DNA from 3 places in the Halomonas sp. PGE1 genome. Region 1 is predicted to be linked to each of the others. Evidence: predicted binding sites of a transcription regulator. Region 1 holds the regulator's gene; each other region holds the start of a gene.
What was found. The regulator sigma-54, encoded in region 1, starts transcription at its own class of promoters, with help from an activator protein. The targets are predictions, from matches to a motif close to TGGCACNNNNNTTGCTNT.
Positions count from the first base shown of each region.

Region 2: a site for sigma-54 is predicted at 1,529-1,546, ahead of glnL (nitrogen regulation protein NR(II)). Genes of this name have one in related genera too.
Region 3: a site for sigma-54 is predicted at 3,462-3,479, ahead of HIR79_RS07010 (CmpA/NrtA family ABC transporter substrate-binding protein). Genes of this name have one in related genera too.

Region 1 covers NZ_CP053032.1:1,631,901-1,641,324, forward strand. Annotated here, with positions in the region: gene pmbA (metalloprotease PmbA) at 1-112, shown strand, start outside; gene HIR79_RS07675 (HPr family phosphocarrier protein) at 116-385, opposite strand; gene rapZ (RNase adapter RapZ) at 388-1,308, opposite strand; gene ptsN (PTS IIA-like nitrogen regulatory protein PtsN) at 1,352-1,816, opposite strand; gene hpf (ribosome hibernation-promoting factor, HPF/YfiA family) at 1,824-2,132, opposite strand; gene HIR79_RS07695 (RNA polymerase factor sigma-54) at 2,387-3,799, opposite strand; gene lptB (LPS export ABC transporter ATP-binding protein) at 3,954-4,679, opposite strand; gene lptA (lipopolysaccharide transport periplasmic protein LptA) at 4,688-5,194, opposite strand; gene lptC (LPS export ABC transporter periplasmic protein LptC) at 5,191-5,775, opposite strand; gene HIR79_RS07715 (KdsC family phosphatase) at 5,780-6,337, opposite strand; gene HIR79_RS07720 (KpsF/GutQ family sugar-phosphate isomerase) at 6,364-7,359, opposite strand; gene HIR79_RS07725 (calcium/sodium antiporter) at 7,392-8,348, opposite strand; gene HIR79_RS07730 (ABC transporter ATP-binding protein) at 8,515-9,327, shown strand; gene mlaE (lipid asymmetry maintenance ABC transporter permease subunit MlaE) at 9,324-9,424, shown strand, end outside.
Region 2 covers NZ_CP053032.1:536,984-546,407, reverse strand. Annotated here, with positions in the region: gene ntrC (nitrogen regulation protein NR(I)) at 1-451, opposite strand, end outside; gene glnL (nitrogen regulation protein NR(II)) at 444-1,490, opposite strand; gene HIR79_RS18610 (hypothetical protein) at 1,677-1,802, opposite strand; gene HIR79_RS02595 (DUF4124 domain-containing protein) at 1,917-2,483, opposite strand; gene glnA (glutamate--ammonia ligase) at 2,652-4,058, opposite strand; gene HIR79_RS02585 (hypothetical protein) at 4,598-5,143, shown strand; gene typA (translational GTPase TypA) at 5,339-7,186, shown strand; gene HIR79_RS02575 (hypothetical protein) at 7,315-7,659, shown strand; gene HIR79_RS02570 (sodium-dependent transporter) at 7,785-9,230, shown strand; gene HIR79_RS02565 (ABC transporter ATP-binding protein) at 9,338-9,424, shown strand, end outside.
Region 3 covers NZ_CP053032.1:1,479,325-1,488,748, reverse strand. Annotated here, with positions in the region: gene HIR79_RS07025 (efflux RND transporter periplasmic adaptor subunit) at 1-47, opposite strand, end outside; gene HIR79_RS07020 (alpha/beta fold hydrolase) at 435-1,349, shown strand; partial or broken gene HIR79_RS18790 (sigma-54 interaction domain-containing protein) at 1,358-3,273, opposite strand; gene HIR79_RS07010 (CmpA/NrtA family ABC transporter substrate-binding protein) at 3,567-5,009, shown strand; gene ntrB (nitrate ABC transporter permease) at 5,013-5,873, shown strand; gene HIR79_RS07000 (ABC transporter ATP-binding protein) at 5,906-6,889, shown strand; gene cynS (cyanase) at 6,882-7,322, shown strand; gene HIR79_RS06990 (fasciclin domain-containing protein) at 7,496-8,008, opposite strand; gene HIR79_RS06985 (YqfO family protein) at 8,258-8,572, shown strand; gene HIR79_RS06980 (NUDIX hydrolase) at 8,624-9,181, opposite strand; gene HIR79_RS06975 (CoA pyrophosphatase) at 9,260-9,424, shown strand, end outside.

The DNA of each region.
Region 1 (9,424 bases):
CCTGGAGGCGATGTTCAAGGGCCTGGCCGGCATCGGCAGCGATACCGACACCCGCGGCAGCATCCATACCGGCAGCTGGCTGATCGACGAGATGACCGTGGCGGGTAGTTGAGGGTCACTCATCCTCGTCGAAGCGGGCCTCGAACAGCGCCTCGATGGCGTCGAGGGCCGCCTCGGCGTCCTCGCCCTCGGCGGTCACCGTGAGCTCGGTGCCACAAGGAGCGGCGAGCATCAGCAGCGACATGATGTTGGCGGCGTCGCCGCGCATGGGCCCGTTGGCCACGCTGATGGAGGCGGCGAAAGGCTGGCAGCACTGCACCAGCTTGGTGGCGGCGCGCGCATGCAGGCCGCGCTTGTTGCTCAGGGTCAGCTTGCGTTGCGGCACGCTCAACTTCCTTGATGAGGAGTGACGTCGGTCGCCGGGTCCGGCAACGGGAGCAGGGTGTCATGGATGCCCAGCTCGCGATGGCGGAGCCGGACCAGGGGGTGGGAGGCGGCCAGGCTCGCGGCCAGGCGCTCCGCCAGGTAGACCGAGCGGTGCTGGCCGCCGGTGCAGCCGATGGCCACCGTGAGGTAGCTGCGGTGGCTGGCCAGGTAGGCGGGCAGCCAGCGCTCCACCCAGGCCTGGATATCGGCGCGCATTGCCTCCACCAGGGGGTAGGTCTCGAGGAACTCGATGACCGGCGCGTCGCGGCCGGTGCTGGCGCGCAGCTGCGGGTCCCAGTAGGGGTTGGGCAGGCAGCGCGCATCGAACACCAGGTCGGCGTCCAGCGGCACGCCGCGCTTGAAGCCGAAGGACTCGAAGGTGAGGGTGAGCTGGTCGGGCTGGTGGAGTGCCACCTGGTCGGCGATACGGCGCCTCAGTTCGTGGACCGATAGCCGTGAGGTATCGATGACCAGGTCGGCCAGGTCGCGGATCTCGGCGAGGGCCAGCTCCTCGGAATCGATCGCCTCGGCCAGGGTCATCTGGCTGTCCCGCGTCAGCGGATGGCGGCGTCGGGTGGCGGAGTAGCGCTCGAGCAGGATGCGCGCATCGGCGGTGAGGTAGATCACCTGGCAGGCGATGCCGCGGGCCTGGAGCGCCTGCAGCTGGGCGGGAAAGCTCTGCAGGGCCTGCGGCAGGTTGCGGGCGTCGATGCTGACGGCGATGGAGGAGCGTGGCGACTCCGAACTACCCAGCTCATCGACCAGCGAGCCGAGCAGCATGGCCGGGAGGTTGTCGATGGCGTAGTAGCCGAGATCCTCCAGGGCCTGCAGCGCGATCGACTTGCCCGAGCCGGAGCGGCCGCTGATGATCACGAGCTGCATGGGGGATCTCCTGGTCGTCAATCTGGCCGGGTGCCCGTGGGCGCTATCCCTGCCGTCGAATCGCCTCGATGAGCCGTTCGTGGAGCTCGCGCTGGCTTTCGCTGCGGCGCAGCCCGCTGCGGGTGTCGGCGTCGTTCATCACCCCGGCCACCTGGGCCAGCAAGGCGAGGTGGGCGTCATCGGCCTCCTCGGGGACCAGCAGCACGAACACCAGGTCGACGGGTTCGCCGTCGATGGCGTCGAAGTCCACCGGCTCGGCCAGCTTCAGGAAGCCGGCGATGGGGGCCTTGCAGTGGGGGCTTCTGGCGTGGGGGATGGCCACCCCGTTGCCGATGCCGGTGCTGCCCAGGCGTTCGCGCCCGATCAGCCGGCTGAACACCTCCTGGCTGTCGAGGCTCGGCGTATTCTGGGCGATGAAGGTGCTGAAGAACTCCAGCACCCGTTTCTTGCTGCCCCCGGGCACGCCGAACAGGGTGCGCTCCGGGGGCAGGATGGCTTCCAGTGACATGATGGGCTCAACGAGCGCCGGCGCCCTGGGCGCGGGCCTGGGCCTTCTCCTTGTGCTTGACCAGCTGGCGATCCAGCTTGTCGGCCAGAGCGTCGATGGCGGCGTACATGTCAGCGTCCTGGGCTTCGGCATGCAGGTCGGCGCCGGCGGCATGCAGGGTGCAGGCGGCGTGCTGGCGCTCCTTCTCCACGGACAGGGTCACCTGCACGTTGGTGATGTTGTCGTAGTGGCGCTCCACGCGAGCCAGCTTTTCGTCCACATAGCCACGCAGGGCATCGGTCAGTTCCACATGATGGCCGGTGATATTGACTTGCATGACACGCTCCTTGCTCGTTGGTTGTGGGTCGATTGTAACCCTTTTTCCTGCCTTGCATACCCCCCGGCCTGCCGCCGCCGCGGCGGGCCTGATGCAGGTCAGCGAAGCGTCTGCCGGCGGCGGTTCGCTAATGACTCCCCAGGCGTCACGGAGCATGCTGGGGGGTAGGCCTACCGCAGCCGCTTGCGCTCGCTGGAGGAGGGGATGCTCATGGCCTCGCGGGTGACTGTGGTGAGCGCGACGGCCCGCCTGGGCTACCTCAGCCGCTTGCGTTCGCTGGAGGAGGGGATGCCCATGGCCTCGCGGTACTTGGCGACCGTCCGCCTGGCCACCTGGATGCCGGCCTCCTCGAGCAGGGTCACCAGCTTGCTGTCGGAGAGCGGCTTGCGCGGCGGCTCCTCCTGGATCAGCTTGCGGATCCGTGCGCGGATCGCGGTGCTGGAGTGGGCGTCGCCCTCGCCGTTGCCGCCCACCTGGCTGGAGAAGAAGAACTTCAGCTCGAACACCCCCCGGGGAGTGTGGATGTATTTCTGGGTGGTGACCCGGGAGATGGTCGATTCGTGCATCTCCACGGCCTGGGCGATGTCGGCCAGGATCAGCGGCTTCATCGCCTCCTCGCCCTGCTCCAGGAAGTCGAGCTGGCGGGCCATGATCTCGCGGCCCACCCGCAACAGGGTGTCGTTGCGGCTGGAGAGGCTCTTCATCAGCCAGCGCGCCTCCTGCAGGTGGTCCTTGAGGAACTGGTTGTCCTGGCTCTTGTCGGCGCGGCGGATCAGCGCCGCGTAGTCGGGCTGGATGCGCAGCCGGGGCAGCGCCTCCTGGTTGAGCTCCACGTGCCAGCCGCGGCTGTCCTGGCGTGCCACCAGGTCGGGGATCACGTAGTCGTTCTCGAGGCTGGAGTAAGCGCTTCCGGGGCGCGGGTCCAGGGAGCGGACCAGGGCGATGGCCGTTTCCAGGGCGTCGTCGTCGAGGCCGAGGCGGCGCTTGAGCAGGCGACGGTCGTCGCCGGCCAGGGCCTCGAGGAACTGGCGCACCAGGCGGCGCGCCTGGGGCAGCAACGGGGTGTCGTCGGGCAGGGCGGCGAGCTGCAGCATCAGGCACTCGCGCAGGTCCCGGGCGAAGACGCCGGTGGGCTCGAACTGCTGCAGGCGCAGCAGCACCTGCTCCACCTCGGCGCTGCGCAGCCCGCCGAGCCCCTGGGACTTGAGGCCGTCGCGGATCTCGTCGAGGGATTGCGCCAGGTAGCCCGCGCTGTCCACGGCATCGATCAGGCTCTCGGCGATCTGCTGCTCGCGGGGGTCGAGGTCGGTCATCGCCAGCTGCCAGGCCAGGTGGCCCTGCAGGCTCTGTGCGCTCGCCTCGCGCTCGAAATCGGGGCCCTCGCCGCCGGCCGGCGCCCCCAGGTCCTGGTAGGTGTCCGACCAGTCGCTGTCGGTGCTGAGCTCGTCGGGAATCTCGCTGGCCCAGTCGTCCTCGGGGGCCTCGCTCACCGCCTGCTCGCCGAAGCCCTCGTCGAGCTCCAGCATGGGATTTGACTCCAGGGCCTGCTGGATCTCCTGGCGCAGGTCGAGGGTGGAGAGCTGCAGCAGGGCAATCGCCTGCTGCAACTGGGGCGTCATGGTCAGCTGCGTGCCGACGCGGAGCTGAAGGGAGGCTTTCATGGCCATCGTGATCGTCTGCCCTCTTGTGCCGGGAAGTGGCCGGAAGGCCTCACCCTAGCGCGGGCGACGCGGGCATGCAAGCGCTTGTTAAGCAACTTCTGTGCCACCCGCAATCGGTATGCCGTCATCTAATAACGACAGGCATATCAGGGGATTGTGGTCAGAGCCGGAAGTCCTCGCCCAGGTAGACCTCGCGCACCCGCTGGTTGGCGAGGATCGCCTCGGCGTTGCCCTCGGCGATGATCTTGCCGTCACCGACGATGTAGGCGGTGTCGCAGATATCCAGGGTCTCGCGCACGTTGTGGTCGGTGATCAGCACGCCGATGCCGCGGGCCTTGAGCTGGCGGATGACCCCCTTGATCTCGCCCACCGAAATGGGGTCGACGCCGGCGAAGGGCTCGTCGAGCAGGATGAAGGCGGGCTCCGTGGCCAGGGCCCGGGCGATCTCCACCCGCCGTCGCTCGCCGCCGGAGAGGCTCATGCCGAGGTTGTCGCGGATATGGGTCACGTGAAACTCCTCGAGCAGCTGCTCGAGGCGGGCGCGGCGCCCCTCACGGTCGAGATCCTTGCGGGTCTCGAGGATCGCCATGATGTTGTCGGCCACCGACAGCTTGCGGAAGATCGACGCCTCCTGGGGCAGGTAGCCGATGCCGGCCCGGGCGCGCTGGTGCATGGCGGCCCGGGACAGGTCCAGGCCGTCGATGGCCACCTCGCCGGCGTCGGCGCGCACCAGTCCCACGATCATGTAGAAGGAGGTGGTCTTGCCGGCGCCGTTGGGGCCGAGCAGGCCGACGATGCTGCCCTGGCGGATGGCCAGGCTGATGTCCTGGACAACGCGGCGACGCTTGTAGCTCTTGGCCAGGTGGCGGGCATGGAGGGTCTTCATGGGCGGCCTTACTGCTCGGGCTGTAGGGTCATGCGGATGCGCTGGCGTCCTTCGACACCCTCGCCCTCGCTGCGGGCCTGGACCACGCGGCGGTCGAGGAAGTACTCCAGATAGCCGCCGTCGAAGGTATCGCCGCCCTGGTGCAGCTCGGCGCGGTCGATCAGCTCCATACGCCGCTCGGCCACGTGGTAGATGATGGTGCGGCCCCACCCGCGCACCATGGGCTCTGAGGGGTCGGGCTGCTGCTCCAGATAGGCGCGCTCGCCGGTGGCGATGGCGCGGGAGAGCTGGCCCTGGGCGTTGCGCTGGATCTCCACCCGATCGCCGGTCAGGCGCATGCTGCCCTGGCGGATATCCACCTCGCCGGTATAGACCGCGGTGCCGGCGCGGTCGTCCAGATCGAGCCGGTCGGCCTCCACCTCGATGGGGGCCTCGGCATCGCGGCCCTGGGCCAGGGTCGGCGCGGCGACCAGCGGCAGCAGCAGGCAGAGCAGCAGGGCGGAGGTTCGCTTCATGGCTGGGGGTCCTCTCGGGTCTCGGGCGGATGGTGGCCGCGCACATTGTCGGTCAGTCGGGCGCGGTTGTCATGGAGCCAGGCGTCGAAGCGCTCGCCGCTCATGCGCTGGGGGGGCTGCTGGAGCAGGGCCGGGGTGTCGCTCCAGGCGTGACCGCTCTCGGCGTCGTAGTGGAGCACCTCGGTGTCGAGCTGCCAGCGCTCCTCGGGGGCGTGGAGCCTGGCGCTGCCGGAGAGGGTGAGCGGGTTGCCGCCGGGACCCAGCACGCCGCTGTCGGCCTCGGCCAGCCATATCCGGCCGGCGTTGTCGTAGAGTCGGGCGTCGGGAGTCTCGAGGCGGGTGACGTCGTCGTGGGGCGTGTGCACCAGGCGTGGCGTCTCGATGCGCTGATGGGCGCGCCCCTCGCCGTCGAAGCGGGTCAGTCGTGCCCCCTCCAGGTAGAAGTCCGGCTCGCCGGCTTCGTCCCGGGGGACCGCGCCGGGCTCCCTGACGCTGCGCGAGTCGAGCAGCACCAGCATGCCACCCAGCGCCACCAGCAGCAGGAAGAGCCAGACCCGAAACGACGGCCGCGGCAGGGCCATGGGCTCAGCCGGCCCCGTGCAGGTAGGTGTCGATCACGGCGTCCCAGTGGCCCTGGGCCTTGAGCAGGGTGTCGGCGATCTCGCGGGCGGCGCCCTGGCCGCCGCCCTTCACGGTGACCCAGTCGGCGTGCTTCTGGATGTACTCCGGGGCGTTCGGCACGCTGATGCCCACGCCGGCGCGGCGAATGGCGCCCACGTCTGGCATGTCGTCGCCGCAGTAGGCGACCTGGTCGAATTCGAGGCCTAGGCGGGCGCAGAGGTCGCGCAGCACCGGCAGCTTCTTCTCCACCCCCTGGAAGACGTGTGGGATGCCCAGCGCCGCAGCGCGGCGGCTCACCGTCGGGGAGTCGCGGCCGGTGATCAGCGCCACCTCGATGCCGGCACGCTTGAGCAGCTTGAGGCCGTGGCCATCCTGCACATTGAACGCCTTGATCTCGATGCCGTCGGCCTGGAAGTAGAGCTGACCGTCGGTGAGCACGCCATCGACGTCCAGGGCCAGCAGGCGGATGCGGCGCAGGCGGTCCACCAGGCGGGGGTCTTGCAGCGGGAGGGTGTGGGGCATGGGAGCTCCGGTTCGGGGGGTGAGGGTCAGATCACGCCGCTGGCGAGCAGGTCGTGCATGTGCAGGGCGCCGACCGGCCGGTCGTCGTCGTCGACCACCGCCAGGGCGGAGATGCGGTGGTCCTCCATCAGCTTCACCGCCTCGGCGGCCAGCATCTCCGGTGCCACTCGCTTGCCGGGTCGGGTCATCACCGCGTCGACGGTCAGGCCGGAGAGGTCGCTGTGCTGGTCCAGGGTGCGTCGCAGGTCGCCGTCGGTGTAGACCCCGGCCAGCCGGCCCTGCTCGTCCACCACGCAGGTGAAGCCGAGCCCCTGGCGGGTGATCTCCAGCAGGGCGTCGCGCAGCGGGCTGCCCAGCGGCACGATGGGCAACCGGGGACCGTCGTGCATCAGGTCGGCCACGCGCAGCAGCAGCCGCTTGCCGAGGCTGCCGCCGGGGTGGGAGAGGGCGAACTCCTCGGCGGTGAAGCCGCGAGACTCCAGCAGCGCCACCGCCAGGGCATCGCCCAGCGCCAGGGCGGCGGTGGTGGAGGCGGTGGGCGCCAGGTCCAGCGGGCAGGCCTCGCGTTCCACGCCGGCGTCGAGGTGGGCCTCGGCGTGGCGGGCCAGGGTCGAGGCGGGGCGGCCGGTCATGCTGACCAGGGGCACGCCCATGCGCTTGAGCAGCGGCAGCAGGGCGGTCACCTCGGCGGTCTCGCCGGAGTTGGAGAGCGCCAGCACCACGTCCCCCGGGGTGATCATGCCGAGGTCCCCGTGGCTGGCCTCGCCGGGGTGCACGAAGAAGGCCGGGGTGCCGGTACTGGCCAGGGTAGCGGCTATCTTGCCGGCGATATGGCCGGACTTGCCCATGCCGGTGACCACCACCCGGCCGCGGCAGGCGAGAATCAGCTGGCAGGCGCGGTCGAAGTCGGCGTCGAGGCGGGCGATGAGCGCGCCGATGGCCTGCTGCTCGAGGCGCAGGGTGCGCCGGGCGCTGTCGCGCAGCGACGAGGCGTGCGGAGCCTGGGGAGTCTGTTGGGTCATGGCGGTGATTGTTGCCTGTTGCGCGGGTTCACTCAAGGGGCAGCGCCGAGGCTGGCCACGCCGACCCAGGCCAGGTAGCCCAGGTAGGTGGCCGCCAGCAGGGCCCCGGGGAGGCGACCGACCCGACCGCGGCGCTGCCACAGCAGCAGCATGCCGAGCGCCAGGGTCAGCGCCAGCATCACCGGGTAGTCGCGGCCCGCGGCGGCGGGATCGCTGGGGCCGGGGGCCAGCAGGCCGGGAATCGGCAGCACGAGGAGCAGGTTGAAGAGGTTGGAGCCGATCACGTTGCCGATGGCGATGTCGTGGTGACGCTTGAGGGCGCTGGCCACGCAGGCGGCGAGCTCCGGCAGGCTGGTGCCGATGGCCACCACGGTCAGTCCGATGGCCAGCTCGCTCACCCCCAAGCCGAGAGCCAGCTCGCTGGCCCCCCACACCACGGCGCGGGAGCCCGCGGCCAGCACCAGCAGGGTCGCTGCCAGCCAGGCCAGCGCCCGGGGCAGGGCCATGTCGGGGATCTCGCCGGCGTCGGGGTGGGGGGCGTCCGGGGAGTCGGCGCGAAACAGCCACCACAGGCTGAAGACCAGCAGCAGCAGCAGGAAGAGGGCGTCGAAGCGGCCGAGGATGCCGTTGGCCAGGGCGTAGCCGGCCAGGCCCGTGGCACCCAGCAGCAGCGGCAGCTCGCGGCGGACGATGGAGAAGCGCACCGGAATCGGCACGATCAGGGCGGTGATCCCCAGCACCAGGCCGATATTGGCGATGTTGGAGCCCAGGGCGTTGCCGGTGGCCAGGTCGGGGATGCCGTCCAGGGCGGCCATCGTGGAAACCACCATCTCCGGGGCCGAGGTGCCCAGCGCCACCACCGTCATGCCCACCAGCAGGGTGCTCATGCCGGCCCGGTGGGCGGTGGCCGCCGCCGCCCCCACGAAGCGGTCGGCGCTCCACAGCAGGGCGGCGAGGCCCAGCAGCACGACGATCAGCGGTACCAGCATGCGGTGTCCTTGGCGGAGAAGCGGGAAGGGCGCATTAAACGCGCTGGCCACGGGGAGTGCAAGGCGCTGGGGGAGGGGCGAAGAGCGTCTCGCTGGCGCCGGCCCGGGCAGTTAGGATACGATGTTCGATAATTATCCCCAGGGTTCCGAAAGAGTTGACGAGCCGATGAGTGACACTCCCTTCGTGGTGGTGGAGGGTCTGCATTTCTCGCGGGGTGACAAGGAGATCTTTCGCGGCGTCGATCTCGTTATCCCGCGGGGCAGGATTACCGCCATCATGGGTCCCAGCGGCACCGGCAAGACCACGCTGCTCAAGCTGATCGGCGGCCAGCTGGTCCCCGACGCCGGCCGCGTGCTGATCGACGGCGAGGACGTGCATCGCCAGTCGCGCCGGGCGCTGTTCGCCATGCGCCGGCGCATGGGCATGCTGTTCCAGAGCGGGGCGCTCTTCTCGGACCTCAGCGTGTTCGAGAACGTCGCCTTCCCGCTGCGCGTTCACACCGACCTGCCCCAGGCGATGATACGCGACCTGGTGCTGATGAAGCTCGAGGCGGTGGGGCTGCGCGGCGCCCGCGAGCTGATGCCGGCGGAGCTCTCCGGCGGCATGGCACGCCGGGTGGCGCTGGCCCGGGCGATGGCCCTGGACCCCGAGCTGATCCTCTACGACGAGCCCTTCGTCGGCCAGGATCCCATCTCCATGGGCGTGCTGGTGCAGCTGATCAAGCGCCTCAACGAGGCGCTGGGGCTCACCTCCATCGTGGTTTCCCACGATATCAAGGAGACCCTGACCATCGCCGACTACGTCTATGTGATCGCCGACGGCCAGGTGATGGCCCACGGCACCCCCGAGGGGCTCGACGTGGACCAGGACCCCCGGGTGAGCCAGTTCGTCCATGGCGAGCCCGACGGCCCGGTGCCTTTCCACTATCCGGCGGTGGACTTCTTTACCGATATCCTCAATGCGGGAGGGCGGCGATGATCGGGCGGATCACCAGCCTCGGCCGGCGCGGCTGCGAGCTTCTCGAGTCGCTGGGCCGGGCCGGCATCTTCGTGGCCCAGTCGGCGGTGGGCGTGCC
Region 2 (9,424 bases), 1.1 Mb from region 1:
ACACCTCCTGCATGGCCGGCGCCTCGCCGATGATCTCGGCATCCAGCCCCTCGGGCACGATGACCGGGCGCTGGCGCTCCCGAGCGTGGGCCACGGCACGACGCACCAGGGCCAGCGCCTCGTCGACGTCGAAGGGCTTGGGCAGGTACTCGAAGGCCCCGCCCTGGTAGGAGGCCACCGCGCTGTCCAGGTCGGAGTGGGCGGTCATCACGATCACCGGCAGGTCCGGATGGGCCTCGCGCACCCGGGCCATCAGGTCCAGGCCATCGATGCCGGGCATGCGGATGTCGGTGACCAGCACGTCGGGTGGATTGTCGAGCAGGCGCTGCAGGGCGGTGTCCGCGCGCTCGATGCACTCCACGTCGAGGTCGGGTTGGGCGAGGGCACGTTCGAGCACCCAGCGGATGGCGCGGTCGTCATCGACGACCACCACGCGAGCGGCGTCAGTCATGGCGCTTCTCCAGGGGAATCAGCAGTCGGAATTCGGTCTGGCCTGGCTCGGAATCACATTCGATCAGGCCCTGGTGCTGGTGCAGGATCGCCTGAGCGATGGAGAGCCCCAGGCCGCTGCCCTCGGCGCGGCCGGAGACCATGGGATAGAAGAGCGTCTCGCGCAGCGCCTCGGGAACGCCGGGGCCGTTGTCGATGATCGCCACCTCGCACACCAGGCGGTGGCGCTCGGCGCCCAGGGTGAACTGGCGGCGCGCCCGGGTGCGCAGCACCAGCCGCGGCTCGGGCGTCCCCGACTCGGTCATCGCCTCCACGGCATTGCGGGCCACGTTGAGCACCGCCTGGATCATCTGGGCCTCGTCGCCGGCCAGGTCCGGCAGGCTGGGGTCGTAGTCGCGCTCGACCCGCACCTGGGGGTGCTCGACGCTCAGCAGCGAGCGCACCCGCTCCAGCACCTTGTGGATATTGAGCGGCTCGTGGCGGGTCACCCGGTTGGGGCCCAGCATGGAGTCCACCAGGTCGCGCAGCCGATCCACCTCCTCGACGATGATCCGGGTGAACTCCTTCAGGTCCGGGTCGTCGAGGTCGCGCTCCAGCAGCTGGGCCGCCCCGCGAATGCCGCCCAGGGGGTTCTTCACCTCGTGGGCCAGGCCGCGGGTCAGCACCTTGATGGTCTCCTGACGGGTCAGCAGCGCCTCCTCCCGGGAGATGCGCATCAGCCGGTCGCGGGGCTCGATCTCCAGCAGCAGCTCCTCCCGGGAGAGCGGCGTGACCGTGTAGTCCACCGTCAGCGCCTCGCCGCCCAGCATGGTCAGGCGCGCCTCGCGCTGGGTGAAGGGGTGAAATTCGTCCCGGGCCTTGCCCAGTACCGCGCCGAATCCATCATCGCTCTCCATCAGGGCGCACAGCGCCACACCCTGCACCCGGCTGAGGCTGTTCGCCAGCAGCGCCTCGGCGGCAGGGTTCATCCATCGCAGCCTCAGCTCGCCGTCCAGCAGGACCACGGCGGTGGTGAGGTGCTCCATCAAGCGTTGATACATCGAAGGGGCCATATCGGATCCAGGGTAGACACCAAGCGATTGCAAGAAGCGCGCCAGACTCGCAAGGCCCGCCACCAGGGGCTCCGCGGCGGCGGATCGCCACCCCGCCGCACCAAAATAGTGCAGAAAAGGAAGGGCTGCACGGCGCGGCGGACGATGTCGGTGCACCGAGTGCCCCGCAAGGGCTCAGCGGGAGGTGCCGCGCTCCTCATGACGGCGCAGCGGCGGGTCATCGTCGGGCAGCCGTCGGATCGATTCCGCACCGCGACGCAGCGGCGACGGCGCCTCGGCAGGCGGGGGCGGCGGCTTCACGGGCGAATAGATCGGCCCGCCGCCATGGGGCGGCCAGCGGTCGCCATGCGGGGGGCCACAGGGCCTCGGGCTGCCGTCCGGGCACCACGGCCAGGGCGCCCAGCGAGGGGGCAGCTAATCGGCGGGCCGGTTGACGCTGGCCCGGTGCACATAGATGGTCACCGGCGAGCTGCGGTGGCGAACGGCGCCGCTGCCGTCGAGCAACTCCGCCTGCAGCACGTGCTCGCCGGGGTTCATGTTGGCCACCATGAAGGCGGTGGTGTGCATCGCCGTCTGGCTCACCTGGCCGTCCACCAGCAGGCGCACGCGATGGTCCTCGCGCAGCTCGGGCTGGATGCCCAGCTCCACCGGCACGTTGCCCGCCGCCCCCACCGGGAAGGCCTGCTCATGGCTGGGGGAGAGGATGCGGAAGCTGTCGTAGGGCATGAAGGGCTGGCCGGGCGAGCCCGTCGCCGCGGCGGCACCGCTGGCCTCGAGCCGTGGCGCCGGCTCGCCGCGGCGCACCTCGCCGCTGGAGGGCACCACGGTCAGCGGCGCCAGCTCCACCTGCTCACCGCCCCGGTCCGGGTTGTCGGTAAAGACCACGTTGCCCTGGGCGTCGGTGGTGCGATAGATCGTCTGGGCCTGGGCCGCCAGGCTGAACGACAGCCCCACCGCCAGGGCCATCAAGGCCTTGTTCATGGATACCCCCTGCGTGCCGCCTTCCTGGCGGTCTGTGGATGGTGTTGCCTTACCCCTGCTTGGATAGTGAACAAGATAAAGGGGTTCCGCCATGGCGGAACCCCTTTTCGATCAACGCCGGGGCGTCGATGCCGGGCCAGGTCGCGTCGCGCCTGGCCGCTGCCATCATCAGCAGCTGTAGTACATGTCGAACTCGATGGGGTGGGTGGTCATGCGAATGCGCTCCACGTCCTCCATCTTCAGCTCGATGTAGGCATCGATCATGTCGTCGGTGAAGACGCCACCTTCGGTCAGGAAGGCGCGATCCTTGTCCAGGGCATCCAGGGCCTGGTCGAGGCTGTGGGCCACGGTCGGCACCTTCTTGCCCTCTTCCGGCGGCAGGTCATAGAGGTTCTTGTCCATGGCGTCGCCGGGGTGGATCTTGTTCTTGATGCCGTCGATGCCGGCCATCAGCATCGCCGCAAAGCACAGGTAGGGGTTGGCGGTCGGATCCGGGAAGCGGAGCTCGACGCGCTTGCCCTTGGGGCTGGCGGTGTAGGGGATGCGGATGGAGGCGGAGCGGTTGCGGGCCGAGTAGGCCAGCATCACCGGCGCCTCGAAGCCCGGCACCAGACGCTTGTAGGAGTTGGTGGAGGCGTTGGCGAAGGCGTTCAGGGCACGGGCGTGCTTGATGATGCCGCCGATGTAGTAGAGGGCCATCTCGGAGAGACCCGCGTACTCGTCGCCCGCGAACTGGTTGTTGCCATCCTTCCAGAAGGACTGGTGGACGTGCATGCCGGAGCCGTTGTCGCCGACCAGCGGCTTGGGCATGAAGGTGGCGGTCTTGCCGTAGGCGTGAGCCACGTTGTGGATCACGTACTTCATCTCCTGGACCTCGTCGGCCTTCTTGACCAGGGTGTTGAACTTGATCCCGATCTCGTTCTGTCCGGCGTTGGCCACCTCGTGGTGGTGCACCTCGACGGTCTGGCCGATGGCCTCCAGGGTGTTGCACATGGCGCCGCGGATATCGTGGAAGCTGTCGACCGGGGGCACCGGGAAGTAGCCGCCCTTGACCCGCGGACGGTGGGCCAGGTTGCCGCCCTCGATGGTACGGTCGGTGGCCCAGGCGCCCTCTTCGGAGGTGATCTTGTACATGGAGCCCTCGATATCGGACTTCCAGTGCACCTCGTCGAAGATGAAGAACTCGGGCTCGGGGCCGAAGAAGGCGGTGTCGCCCAGGCCGGTGGACTGCAGGTAGGCCTCGGCGCGCTTGGCGATGGAGCGCGGGTCACGCTCGTAGCCCTGCATGGTGGCCGGCTCGATGATGTCGCAGCGCAGCACCAGGGTGGCGTCCTCGGTGAAGGGGTCGAGGAAGGCGGTGCCGTCTTCCGGACGCAGGATCATGTCGGACTCGTTGATACCCTTCCAGCCGGAGATGGAAGAGCCATCAAACATCTGGCCGTTCTCGAAAAACTCCTCGTCCACATCGCGGGCCGGGATGGTGACGTGCTGCTCCTTGCCACGGGTATCGGTGAAGCGCAGGTCGACCCACTTCACGTCATGTTCTTCAATCAGGGCGAGAGTCTTGGCAGACATGGTGTCCTCCGGGGTTGAACTTGGCTCGAAGCCTTGGTGATGCGAGATCGGGATACGTCGAATTCGGGGTACTGCGAAGTTGTAGCACGCCGTGGACACCCTGCCCACGGCAGCCGGCATTCTCTCCGGCGCTGCCCAATACAATGCACGCCTCATGCCAACACTGCACCCCGATGCGGCAAAACAAGAGCAACTTGCTGATTTGAAGAATGAAAACGAAACGCTTCGGCGCACCAGCCTGAATCAAGCCCCTTCTGGCGCCCCTGGTAAGCATCGTCCAGCCCCATTCTTTGCACCATGAAAGTGCGAAATGATTCGCCAATGCACCTCTGAAGGGCGCTCGAGGCGTCTCAGGCCCCTCAGCCCTCCCGGCGGGGACAACACCATCCTGTAGCGCCCAGAGATTTCCCACCGAACCCCTTTGATACTCTGAGACACTAACGGCTACACTTCATTACACCACCCCTCGAGGTACCGGCAGCGAACTCCTGGCAGCCGACCCACGACCCAAGGGTGCGGCCTACTGGAGCGGAGTTCGCATGGCTGACATCACCGGCTGCATTCTGATCGACGCCCGCAGCGCCGGCTCCCGCCTGCCTCGGCAGCTGGCGATCGTGGCGCCGCTGGCGCGTGCCGAGTCCTTCTCGCTGGCCATCATCGACGACACCGGCGATGCCCGACTGCCCCGTATGGCGCACCGCTACGGTGCACGCCTGCTCAGCGTCATTCCCGCCCCCCTGGGGCAGCGCATCAACGACGCCATCGCCCGCAGCCCTGGCCCGCTGCTGATCTTTCCCGGCATCGGCAGCGTCTCCAGCGCCGAGACGCTCTCCCGACTGGCCGCCGAGGTGGCCGCGGGCCGGGGCGATGTCGCCCTCCTCCCCACCCTGCAGCGCGGCCCGCTGCGGGGCCTGCTGGCCTGGCTCAGACGCAGTCGCCTGCCGCGAGGCGAGGGCCTGTGCCTATCCCGCGCCTGGTTCGAGCGCATCGGCGGCTGCGACCCCGAGCTGGACGATGACGCCCTGGACGAGCTGCTGGAACGCCTGCGCGCCTGCGGTGCCCGGACAAGGCCCACCGATGCCTGACACCGACCAAATGGTGACACCCGACGACGGCCCCCCAAGGCGCCGGTCTCGCGTTGACAGCCCATCGAAAGCGCGAATCCGCTATTCGCCGGCCGGGGGACCCTGTACAATGCCGGCCCGACATTCCTACCCCCGCGCCTAGGGCACTGACACAACCGTGTACATAGGTGCGACCCCTTAGATGAGCAGCAACCTATGAACACCGCAACGCCTTCCGAGATCGCCAATCTCCGGAACATCGCCATCATCGCCCACGTCGACCACGGCAAGACCACTCTGGTCGACAAGCTCCTCAGCCAGTCCGGCACCCTGGACCGCAAGGCCGAGGGTCAGGAGCGCGTCATGGATTCCAATGACCAGGAGAAGGAACGCGGCATCACCATCCTGGCCAAGAACACGGCGATCCGCTGGCAGTCTCCGGATGGCCAGGACTACCGCATCAACATCGTGGACACCCCTGGACACGCCGACTTCGGCGGCGAGGTCGAGCGCGTCATGTCCATGGTGGACTCGGTACTGCTGCTGGTGGACTCGGTCGACGGCCCCATGCCGCAGACCCGCTTCGTCACCCAGAAGGCCTTCGCCCAGGGCCTCAGGCCCATCGTGGTGGTCAACAAGATCGACCGTCCCGGCGCGCGCCCCGACTGGGTCATCGACCAGATCTTCGACCTGTTCGACAACCTCGGCGCCTCTGATGAGCAGCTCGACTTCCCGATCATCTACTGCTCCGCGCTCAACGGCATCGCCGGCCCCGACCCCGAGGAGCTGGCCGAGGACATGACCCCCATGTTCCAGGCCATCGTCGACATCGTCGAGCCGCCCAAGGTCGAGCTGGACGGTCCCTTCCAGATGCAGATCTCCGCGCTGGACTACAACAGCTACGTGGGCGTCATCGGCCTGGGCCGCATCAAGCGCGGCTCGGTGAAGCCCAACCAGCAGGTCACCGTGATCGGCACCGACGGCGCCACCCGCAAGGGCAAGGTCGGCCAGGTGATGACCCACATGGGCCTGGAGCGCGTGCAGACCGACGAGGCCACCGCCGGCGACATCGTCTGCATCACCGGCATCGACCCGCTCTCCATCTCCGACACCCTGTGCGACCCGGCTGCCGTCGAGGCGCTGCCCCCGCTCTCCGTCGACCAGCCCACCGTCTCCATGACCTTCCAGGTCAACGACTCGCCGATGGCCGGCCGCGACGGCAAGTTCGTCACCAGCCGCAACATCAAGGATCGCCTCGAGCAGGAGCTGATCCACAACGTGGCGCTGCGCGTCGAGCAGGGCGAGACCCCGGAGAAGTTCAAGGTCTCCGGCCGCGGTGAACTGCACCTCTCGGTGCTGATCGAGACCATGCGTCGCGAGGGCTTCGAGCTGGCCGTGGGCCGCCCCGAGGTGATCATCCGCGAGATCGACGGCGTCAAGCAGGAGCCGTACGAAGAGGTGATCATCGACTGCGAGGAGCAGCACCAGGGCTCCATCATGGAGGAGCTCGGTTACCGCAAGGGCGAGCTCTCCAACATGAATCCCGACGGCAAGGGCCGGGTTCGCCTGGACTTCATGATCCCCGCTCGCGGCCTGATCGGCTTCCGCGGCCAGTTCATGACCCTGACCTCCGGCACCGGCATCCTGACCAGCCGCTTCGACCACTACGGCCCGCTCAAGCCCGACGCCGCCATCGAGCGTCGCAACGGCGTGATGGTCTCCATGGTCGACGGCAAGGCGCTGGCCTATGCGCTCTACGCCCTGCAGGATCGCGGCAAGCTGATCATCGACCACGGCACCGAGGTCTACGAGGGCATGCTGGTGGGCATCCACAGCCGCGCCAACGACCTGGTGGTCAACCCCACCAAGGGCAAGAAGCTCGACAACATGCGCGCCTCGGGCAACGACGAGAACATCGTGCTGACCCCGCCGGTGAAGTTCTCGCTGGAGCAGGCCATCGAGTTCCTCGACGACGACGAGCTGGTGGAGATCACCCCGAACCACATCCGCCTGCGCAAGAAGTTCCTCAAGGAAAACGAGCGCAAGCGCGCCAGCAAGAAGTAAGGCGAGGCCATCGCGCCACGACGCCCGCCCGGGGTACTCCCCGCGGCGGGCGTCGTCGTTCTCGGCCCCGGCATCTTCTATGCTGGTAGCCTGCCAACTCGATCCGCCGCCCAGAGAGGAGAACCGGCATGCACAAGCACGTGGAGTGGGACGACCCCGGCGCCGACAGCGTGATGCGCCACTTCGAGAAGGACCCCATGGGCCACTCGGCCCCCGGGCCCGGCGACATCCTCTCGGCGCGCTACCAGGGCGCCGTGGTCCGGGTGAAGGTCGAGGCCTACGTGGAGGGCACCAGCATCGGCGAGGTGGCGGCGATCATCGCCGTCAACAACGGCCGACGGCTGAAGTCCCACGGCAAGCTGGCCCTGGGCGACACCGTTCGCCTGCCGGACGCCTCCCGCGCCCTGGAGCCCCGCGTCGGCAGGGCCCGGGACGACGACGAGGATGACGAGGACGACGACCAGGCGCGCTAGTCGATAGCGACACCATCGCCGAACTTAACGGCCGATAAACGCTTGGCGGCTGGCTCCTGACCGCGTTTTGCCGCAAAGTTGCGGCACGGGCCCACAAGGCCATCGATTCGCGTTCTGGAGCCACCATGAGCAAGCATAACGTCTGGACCCACAAGGGCACCTTCCTGCTGGCTGCCGTCGGCTCGGCGGTGGGTCTCGGCAACCTCTGGCGCTTTCCCTACCTGACCGGGGAGAACGGCGGCGGTGCCTTCATCCTGGTCTACGCCCTGACCATCTTCGCGGTGGGCATCCCGATCCTGATCGCCGAGACCATGCTCGGCCGCAGCAGCCGCCGAAGCCCGATCATGGGCATGCGCTTTCTCACCCGCACCCACAACACCTCGCGGGCCTGGGAGTCCATCGGCTGGCTGGGGGCCGCTTCGGCCTTCCTGATCCTCAGCTTCTACTCGGTGATCGCCGGCTGGGCGATCCACTACACCTGGCAGATGCTCACCGGCTCGCTGGCCGGCGCCGATGCCGCCACCATCGGCGCGGGCTTCGAGGCCCTGCTCGCCTCGCCGGGGCTGCTGACCCTCTACCACACCCTGTTCATCATCGCCTCGGGGCTGATCGTCGGCATGGGTATCCACAAGGGCATCGAGAGCGGGCTGCGCATCATCATGCCGGCGCTTTTCGTCATCCTGCTGGTGGTGCTCGCCTACGGCGTGGCCAACGGCGACTTCGGCGCCGCGGCCAGCTTCCTGTTCACCTTCAACCTCGCCGACCTGAGCCTGGAGGGCTGGCTGGCCGCCATGGGGCAGTCCTTCTTCACCCTGAGCCTCGGCATGGGCGCGATCATGGCCTACGGCGCCTACATGTCCAGCGACCTCTCGCTGACCCGCACCGCCGTCACCATCGCCATCGTCGACACCGCCGTGGCCATGGTCGCGGGCCTGGCGATCTTCTCGCTGGTGTTCGGCGCCGGCCTGGACGCCGGCCAGGGCCCGGGGCTGATGTTCGTCACCCTGCCGCTGGCCTTCGCCGAGATGCCCTTCGGCGCGCTGATCGGCGGGGTCTTCTTCATCCTGGTGCTGGGTGCGGCCATCAGCTCCTCCATCTCGCTGATCGAGCCGGTGGCCGCCTTCCTGGTGGAGCGCTTCGACATGACCCGCCCCCAGGCGGTGTTCGCCATGGTGGTAGCCAGTTGGGCGCTGGGCCTGCTCACCGTGGTCAGCTTCAACGTCTACGCCGAGGGCACCCTCTTCCATGCCCTGTTCGGGCGCAGCGCCTTCGACTTCATCGAGCTGCTCACCAACATCTTCATGCCGCTGGGCGGCCTTCTGATCGCGCTCTTCGCCGGCTGGGCGTTGACCCACAGCGAGGTGATGAAGGAGATGCGCACCAACGAGACCTGGTTCGCCATCTGGCGCTTCCTGGTGCGCTTCGTGGCCCCGGCGGCGGTGGCCTTCGTCTTCCTGCGCGCCATCCCCCAGGTGGAGGGCTACCTGATCCCCACCGTCGGCGCCCTGGTGATCGTCGGCGCCTTCGCCGCCGGCCGCACCTTCCTGGTGGAAGACAGCCAGGAGCAGTGACGGTCGCGCCGCCGCCCCGGGCGGCGGCGCCTCGGCCGCGCGAGCGGCAGCGAACTCGACAAGAACCATGCAACAAGAACCATGCAACAAGAACAATGGAAACATCCATGACACCCATGATCGACGTGCGCAACGTCCACAAGGCCTTCGGTGGCCTTCGGGTCATCAACGACTGCTCGCTCTCGGTGGCGAAG
Region 3 (9,424 bases), 150 kb from region 1:
GCCAGGATTCTCAGGGGCCTGTGCCCCTTCTGGGGTGCCAATCGCATGGAAGTCTCCACTCTGGGTGATCTCGTCAGGGGCCCGCCAGCAGGGGGAAAACGCCGGCGCGCGGGTCGAAAACAGGCAGGGATTATAGCTACATCCTTGTATGTATACTAGCGACTTTTCTCCCGCCCCCCTCCTTCCGGACAGAAAAAAACCGCCCGGGGCGGGGCGGTAAAGCAGGGTTGGTACAGACGGACTTGAAACAAGGAACAGTTCATTTCAAGCCGAGGGCTGAGGTTCCCTCGTGAAAATATTAGACAACAAATCGACACGAATCAATATTCGTACAATTTTTATCGCCTCGACCCGGGCCCGGCTCGCCGCTAAGCTGCCGCGAGGGTGGCTTGGCAAGCCACGCAGACCATCGTGACAAACAGGAGAGCAAGGCCATGGATGCGCTGGAACTGGTGAGGGTCGAACAGCTGGAGGTCGCGGTGCGCATCTGGCACCCCGAGGTCCCCCGGACGGTCGTGGCCTGGCACGGCCTGGCCCGCCACGGCGGCGATTTCGAGGACTTCGCCCGGGCGCTGGGCCCCGGCTGGCGCGTCATCGCCCCCGACACGCCGGGGCGTGGCCTGTCGGGCTGGCCGCTCTTCCCCGCCCACGACTACCTCTATGCGCGCTACACGGCCCTGGCCATCGCCCTGCTCGACCACTTCGAGCTCGACAGCGTGCCCTGGGTGGGTACCTCCATGGGCGGGCTGATCGGCATGCTGCTCGCGGCGGACCCCGAGACGGCCCCGCGCCTCGAACGGCTGGTGCTCAACGACGTCGGCCCGGAGCTGGACCTCCAGGGCCTCGCCGACCTGGGCCGCTACTTCGCCGCCCCCCATCGCTTCACCCGCTTCGGCGACCTGGAGGCCGAGCTGCGTCGCCACTATGCCGGCTTCGGCATCGACACTGACGACGCCTGGCGGCGGCTGGCCCTGGGCAGCGCACGCCGGCTGCCAGACGGCAGCTGGACCTACCACTACGATCCCCGCATCGGCGAGCAATTCATCCACGACACTCCCCGCGATACCTGGGCCGACTGGCGCGCGATTCGCTGTCCGCTGATGGTGGTGCGCGGCGCCGACTCCCCGCTGCTGCGCCGGGACAGCGTGGCGAAGATGGCCGAGGCCCAGCCGGGCCTGGTCACGCTGGAGGTGCCCGGCTGCGGCCACGCCCCCATGCTCGACCGGGCGAGCCAGGTCGACCCCATCGCGGGCTTCCTCGAGCGGCCGAGAGAGACCCTGATGCCGGCACCGCCGTCGCCTCCCTCCACGGCCTGGTGGAAACGGCTGCTCGCGCGGCTCAGGGGTTAACAAGACCGTCATGACGCCTTGAAGTCCCGGGGTGCGATCCCCCACGCCTTGAGGCGCGAGCGCAGGGTGGTCGGCTTGATCCCCAGCCGCTCGGCGGCCCCGCCCTCCCCCGACACCTTGCCACCGCTGGCACGCAGCGCCGCCAGGGCGTTCTCGCGCTGCCGGCGTGACAGCTCGTGCTCGGTCAAGAGTCCCGGCTCGGTGGGCTCCCGGGGCGGCGGAAAGGGCTCGCCGGGCGATGCCACCCCCTCGTCGCCGGCCGCCGGGATCAGGTCATCGAAGGCCAGCTGGCGCCCCTGGGCCACGATCACCTGGCGTTCGATCACGTTCTCCAGCTCGCGGATATTGCCAGGCCACGGGTAGCGCTTGAGCACCTCGAGCTGGGCCGGCGGTATCCTCACCCCCGGCCGGTTGAACTTCTGGCAGGCGCGCAGCAGGAAGTGTCGCGCCAGCAGGGGCACGTCCTCGATGCGCTGGCGCAGCGGCACCGAGGCGATCGGGAAGACATTGAGGCGGAAGTAGAGGTCCTCGCGAAACTCGCCCGCCTCGACCATCTCGCGCAGGTCGCGGTTGGTGGCGGCGATCACCCGCACGTCCACCTGGCGCGTACGGTTGTCGCCCACCCGCTCGAACTGCTGCTCCTGCAGCACCCGCAGTAGCTTGCCCTGCAGCTCGAGGGGGATCTCGCCCACCTCGTCGAGGAACAGGGTACCGCCATCGGCCAGCTCGAAGCGCCCCGGCCGGTCGTTGACCGCCCCGGTGAAGGCCCCCTTCACGTGGCCGAAGAACTCGCTCTCGAAGAGGTCGCGGGGAATGGCGGCGCAGTTGACCCGGATCAGCGGCCGCCCCCCCGGACACCCCCGGCGTGGATGGCCCGGGCGATCAGCTCCTTGCCGGTGCCCGACTCGCCGCTGATCAGCACGTTGGCATCGGTCGGCGCCACCAGCGCGATCTGGCGCACGAGGTGGGCCACGGCCTGGCTCTCGCCGACGATCTCGCGGTGGTTGATCTCCGCCGTGATCTCTTCCTGAAGGTACTGGTTCTCGAGTTCCAGGCGCTGCTTCAGTGACTCCACCTCGGCCAGGGCGTCGCGCAGCTGCTGCTCGGCGCGCTTGCGCTCGGAGATGTCGCGGAAGAGCACCACGGCTCCCACCAGGCGCCCCATCTCGAAGATCGGCGTGCTGGTGTACTCCACCGGCACCGCCTCGCCGTTCTTGTGCCAGAACACCTCGTCATCGACCCGATGCACCTGGCCGTCGCTGAAGGAGGCATGGATCGGGCACTGCTGCACCGGAAAGTGGCTGCCGTCGGCGTGGGTGTGGTGGAACAGCAGGTGAGCGTCGTGGCCCACCATGTCCTCGTTGCTCCAGCCCAGGATTCGCTCGGCGGCGGGGTTGGCGAAGGTGGTGCGCCCCTCGGCATCGAGGCCGTAGATGCCCTCCCCCGCGGCGCCGAGGATCAGCTGGTTCTGGCGTTCGATGCGCTCGAACACCTGCTCGACCCGCTCCCAGCCCACCTGCCCGCGCCGATGCTGTCGCCTCAGGTCGGCCCGGGCGCGGCGCTGCTCGGCCTTCTGGCGATCGACCAGGGTCAATAACAGCCGCCCCCCCGCCAGCGCCTGGGCCTGCACCTCCACATGGCGCGGCTGGCGCTTGAGATCGAGGACCACCAAGTCGTCGGACCAGGCGGGGGAGCGGTTCAGGGCCTCGTCGGTGAAGCTGACCCACAGCGGCAGCGAGGCCCCCAGGCGATGGCTGAAGGGGTGTGCGCCGAGCGCCTCGGTGTCGCCACCCAGCAGCTGGCAGGCCGCGGCATTGGCGCCGAGCAGGCGGTCGGCCACGGGGTCGATAAGCAGCAGCGCCTGGGGCGCCCGGGCGAAGGCCTCCTGGACGAGGGAGGGCGGGGAGAGATCGGGCTGGGACATGGCGACGGCCTCGCAGCGATGGGTATCCCTGCCATACAAGGCCCGCGCCAATGACGAGAAATCGCCAATCTTTCAACGAGATCTCGTCATTGACGAGATCTCGTCACCGTCAGGAAGCGCCCTCGCCAGTCAGCCATTTATTTCCAAGCGTTTGAAAATTCGACGGGTATCTCAGGAATCTCGCAAGATGGCACGGGCCTCGCAGTATTCAGGGTGAACGGCCAGCGAGCAGCATTTCTGCACCAGGCTGGCGCATGACAGGCCTTCCCCTGCACTAGCGAAGCGAGACGACCATGAACAACGACCACAACAGTCTGGGTAACCCCTTCGATCACCGGCAATCCCTGGTCCATGGACGCAACTGTGGCTGCAAGACCTGCGCGGATGCGCACTCCCCTGCTTCTTCCTCTCCCTCGACGCCTCCCTCGGCCAGTCGCCGCGCCGACGAGGCCCCCGCTGCCACCGGGGCGCCGCGCGACAGCGAGGAGATGATGGACCGGGTGGTGGAGAGCGCCCTGGTGCGCGGCATCTTCGGCCACAGCGACATGCACCGCCGCCAGTTCATGAAACTGGTGGGGGGCGGCACCGTGGCCGCGGCCCTGGCCACCCTGTTCCCGATGGACGCCATCAAGGCGGCCGTCAAGGAGGACCTCGGCCCGCTGGAGAAGACCCGCCTGGACGTGGGCTTCATCCCCATCACCTGCGCCACGCCGATCATCATGGCCCACCCCATGGGCTTCTACGAGCGCTACGGCCTCGACGTCAACGTGATCAAGACCGCCGGCTGGGCGCTGATCCGCGACAACTCGCTCAACGACAACTACGACGCCGCCCACATGCTCTCGCCGATGCCGCTGGCCATGAGCCTGGGGGCGGGCTCCAGCCGTCGCGCCTTCATCACCCCGGCCATCGAGAACATCAACGGCCAGGCGATCGTGCTGCACAACGACCACCAGGACAAGCGCGACCCGGCGCAGTGGAAGGGCTTCACCTTCGGCGTGCCCTTCGAATACTCGATGCACAACTTCCTGCTGCGCTACTACGTCGCCGAACACGGCCTCGACCCCGACCAGGACATCCAGATCCGCGTCATTCCGCCGCCCGAGATGGTCGCCAACCTGCGCGCCGGCAACATCGACGGTTTCCTCTCGCCGGACCCCTTCAACCAGCGGGCGGTGTTCGAGCGCATCGGTTTCATCCACCTGCTGACCAAGGAGATCTGGGACGGCCACCCCTGCTGCGCCTTCGCCACCAGCGCCACCTTCGCCCGGGAAAACCCCAACACCTACGGCGCTCTGCTGCGGGCCATCATCGATGCCACCCAGTACTCCTCCGACCCCGCCAACCGCTCGGAGATCGCCGAGGCCATCGCCCCCACCAACTACCTCAACCAGCCAGTCACGGTGATCGAGCAGGTGCTCACCGGGCGCTTCGCCGACGGCCTGGGCAACGTGCAGAACGTGCCCGACCGCATCGATTTCGACCCCTTCCCCTGGCACTCCATGGCGGTGTGGATCCTCACCCAGATGAAGCGCTGGGGCTACATCGATGGCGACGTGGACTACCAGCGGGTCGCCCGCGACGTCTTCCTGGCCACCGAGGCCGCCGAGGTGATGCGCGAGCTCGGCTACGACGCCCCGGAGGAGACCTCGCGGCATTACCAGATCATGGGCAAGACCTTCGACTACACCAATCCCGAAGCCTATCTGCAGAGCTTCGACATCCGCAGGAGCTGAACCATGGACCGCACGACCACCGAGTGGAAGTTCAGTCTCAATTTTCGCGCCGGCCTGCTCGCCGCGGTGATCCTGGCGCTGCTTCTCGGCCTCTGGGAGGGGCTCAACCGCGCCCCGATCCTCGGCGGCGCCGGCGCCGAACTCAGCGAATACGAGCTGTTGATGGGTGGCGCCGACGAGACCGCCCGGGTACCGCCCCCCTCGCAGATCATCGAGCGCGGCTGGCAGGAGCTGTCGAACCCCTTCTACGATGCGGGCCCTAACGACAAGGGCATCGGTATCCAGCTCGGCTACTCGCTGTTCCGGGTGCTCACCGGCTACTTCGCCGCGGCCCTGGTGGCGATTCCCATCGGCTTTCTGATCGGCATGTCGCCGCTCGCCTACAAGGCGCTCAACCCCTTCATCCAGGTGCTGCGACCCATCTCGCCGCTGGCCTGGATGCCGCTGGCGCTGTTCATCATCCGCGATGCCCAGGCCTCGGCGATCTTCGTGATCTTCATCTGCTCGATCTGGCCGATGCTGCTCAACACCGCCTTCGGCGTGGCCGGCGTGAGGCAGGACTGGGTCAACGTGGCCCGCACCCACGAGCTGTCGCCGATGAAGACCGCCTTCCAGGTGATCCTGCCCGCCGCGGCCCCGACCATCCTCACCGGCATGCGCATCTCCATCGGCATCGCCTGGCTGGTCATCGTCGCCGCCGAGATGCTCGTGGGCGGCACCGGCATCGGCTACTACGTGTGGAACGAGTGGAACAACCTCGACCTGACCAGCGTGATCTTCTCGATCCTGCTTATCGGCGTGGTCGGCATGCTGCTCGACCTGGCCCTCGGCGCCGTCGCCAGGCTGGTCGCCTACCAGGAATGACCGACCCCACGCATCCCCCACAGGAGAGAACCATGAGTCATGCCTTTGTGGAAGTTCAGCAAGCCGCCAAGCGCTTTCCCGGCGCCAAGGGGGGCGAGGGCCTGACGGTCTTCGAGAACGTCAGCTTCAGCCTCGAGAAGGGCGAGTTCGTCTGCATTATCGGCCACTCCGGCTGCGGCAAGTCCACCATCATGAACGCCCTGGCCGGGCTGGATCAGTTCAGCGATGGCGCCATGGTGATGGAGGGCAAGGAGATCAACGGCCCGGGCCTCGAGCGCGGCGTGGTGTTCCAGAACTACAGCCTGCTGCCGTGGCTCACCACCCTGGAGAACGTTCGCTTCGGGGTCCGCGCCCGCTGGAAGGAGTGGGACGAGTCTCAGGTCACCGAGCACAGCCTCAGGTACCTGGAGATGGTGGGGCTGAAGGGGGTCGAGGATCGCAAGCCCGCCCAGCTCTCCGGGGGCATGCGCCAGCGGGTCAGCATCGCCCGAGCGTTTGCCACCAAGCCGGAGCTGCTGCTGCTCGACGAGCCCTTCGGCGCCCTGGACGCCCTGACCCGCGGCGTCATCCAGGACGAGCTGATCAAGATCTGGAGCCAGGACCGCCAGACGGTGTTCATGATCACCCACGACGTCGACGAGGCGATCCTGCTGGCCGACCGCATCTTCCTGATGACCAACGGCCCCCAGGCGCGCATCGCCGAGGCGGTGGAGATCGACCTGCCGCGGCCACGCGCCCGGGCCGAGATCGTCAAGCACCCGCACTTCTACACCATCCGCAACTACCTGGTCGATTTTCTGGTGAACCGCTCGGGCGAGCTGCGCACCGCCGACCTCGACCGCCGCGGCCTCACCTACCCGCGCGCGGTCAACCCGGTCACCGAGCCGACCGCCGAGGCCACCGGGTCAGATACCCAGGGTGATACCCAGAGCGATACCGATAGCGCGGATGCTGAGTCCGCTTCCTCCAACCAGAAACTGGTCAAGTTCACTCCCAAGGAGACTCACCATGGATAAGCTCGAGATGCGCCACACCCTGCTCGCCGCCAAGGCCCGCAAGAAGCTGAGCTGGGACGACATCGCCACCGCCGTGAACATGTCGCCCGTCTGGGTGGCCTCCGCCTGCTACGGCATGAACAGCGCGAGCCACGAGGTGGCCCACAAGCTCTGCGACGTGCTGGAGGTCGATACCGAGGTCGCCGAGGCGCTCACCGACTTCCCCACCAAGGCCTGGGACGAGGCGATCCCCCAGGACCCCTTCATCTACCGCCTCTACGAGGTCGTGGGCGTCTACGGCGAGACCCTCAAGGACGTGGTCCAGGAGCGGTTCGGCGACGGCATCATGAGCGCCATCGACTTCACCATGGAGGTCGACAAGATCGAGGACCCCAAGGGGGACCGCGTGCTGCTGACCCTCAACGGCAAGTTCCTGCCCTACAAGGCCTGGTAAGACGCATCTGACCCACCACAGCGCCTCGGCCCATCGGCCGGGGCGTTGTCATGCCAGCAGGCGACCAAGAAGACCTCTCCGGGGGCCGGAGTCACCGGCCGGAAACACGCTACAAAAAAGCCGCCCCGAGGGGCGGCAAGAGCAAGGGACTGGAGGAAGCGCGGAAAGGGGGGTCACTCGGGCAGCAGTACCGCGTCGATCACGTGGATGACGCCATTGCTGGCCTCGATGTCGGCCTGGATCACGTTGGCCTCGTTGATCATCACGCTGCCGTCCATGGTGGTGATGGTGATCTCCTGGCCCTGAACGGTCTCGGCGCTCTCGAGGCCCATGGCGTCCTCGGCCATCACTTTGCCGGCCACCACATGGTAGGTGAGGATCGCCTGCAGGGTCTCCTGGTTCTCGGGCAGCAGCAGCTCCTCCAGGGTGCCCTCGGGCAGGGCGGCAAAGGCTTCGTCGGTGGGCGCGAAGACGGTGAAGGGACCCTCGCCCTTCAGGGTGTCGACCAGGCCCGCTGCCTCGACGGCGGCCACCAGGGTCTCGAACTGCCCGGCCGCGGCCGCGGTATCGACGATGTCCGGATGGTCGTGGCCGCCACCGTGGCTACCTGCCTGCACGGCGCCGGCCATCATCAGGCCGGCCACGCCGACGCCCATCCAACGGGTTGCTGCCTTGAAGCTCGTCATTGGTGTGACTCCTTGAGGGATTGCCCAGCGGGCAGTTCGTCAGTGATCGGTGTCTGACAGGGGACCCGAACCGCAGGAACATTCCTGTACATGACGAACTATTTGTACACCTACTGAACAAGAAGTTCACCGCGTCACGCTATTTTTTCGTCACTCCCTCACCGTCGGGCTGACGCGGCGCCCTGGCTGTGGCACAAGGGGGCGCAGGGGATGCCCCCGACCCGATACCGACCAACAGGGAGAACCGCGATGTACAAGCTGGCCTTCTTCGTGCCCGTGGCGGATGCCGAGGCAGTCAAGGAAGCCGTGTTCGCCACCGGCGCGGGGCGCATCGGCGACTACGAGGCGTGCTGTTTCCAGACGCCGGGCACCGGGCAGTTCCGCCCGCTGGCCGGCGCCAACCCGCATATCGGCCGCGTCGGCGAGCTGGAGCGCGTCGAGGAGCTCAAGGTGGAGCTGGTGTGCGAGGACGACCGCATCCAGGCCGCCGTGGCCGCGCTCAGGCTGGCCCACCCCTACGAGGAGCCGGCCTATGACGTATGGCGGCTGGAGACCTTCGACTGACGCTCAGGCGGAACCAGCGTCAGGCAGAACCAATGTCAGGCAGAGCCACCGTCAGGCTGAGCCAAAGTAGCGCTCGCGATCCTCGGGGGTGATGTCGCTGACGTGCAGCGGAAACCGCTGATCGCGGCGGTCGGCGTAGAAGTGGCGCAGGGTGCGTTCGATGGTGGGAAAGGCGAGCTCCTCCCAGGGGATCTCGTGCTCCTCGAACAGCGCCACCTCCAGGCTCTCGGGGCCGGGGCCGAAGCCGCCGGTGAGATCGGCCCGGAAGATCATGTAGACCTGGTTGATGTGGGGCAGATTGATCAGGGTGTAGAGCCCGTGGATATCGACCTCGGCGCAGGCCTCCTCACGGGTCTCCCGGGCGGCCGCCTCCACGGTGGTCTCGGCGTTCTCCATGTAGCCCGCCGGCAGGGTCCAGTACCCCTTGCGCGGGGCGATGGCGCGGCGGCACAGCAGCACCCGGGTGCCGCTCACCGGCAGGGTGCCGGCCACGATGCGCGGGTTCTGGTAGTGGACGGTGCCGCACTCGTCGCACAGGTGGCGGGGGCGGTCATCCCCCTCGGGAATCGCGAAGCGCACGGTGTGGCCGCAGTGGCTGCAGAAGTTCATGGGGCTCCCGGGCAGGCTGGCGGGCTTGACGCCGCTCTCGAGGGACGGGTAGAAGGAATCAAACCCGATGGAAACCCCATGTTAGAGAATCTTCGCGAACGCCTGCAAGCGCACCGCCCCCGGCGGTCACTGCTGCAGCTGCCGGAGGCGGCGGTGCTGATGCCCATCGTCGACCGCCCCGAGCCGACCCTGCTGCTCACCCGCCGCGCCGCCCACCTCAACACCCACAGTGGCCAGGTGGCC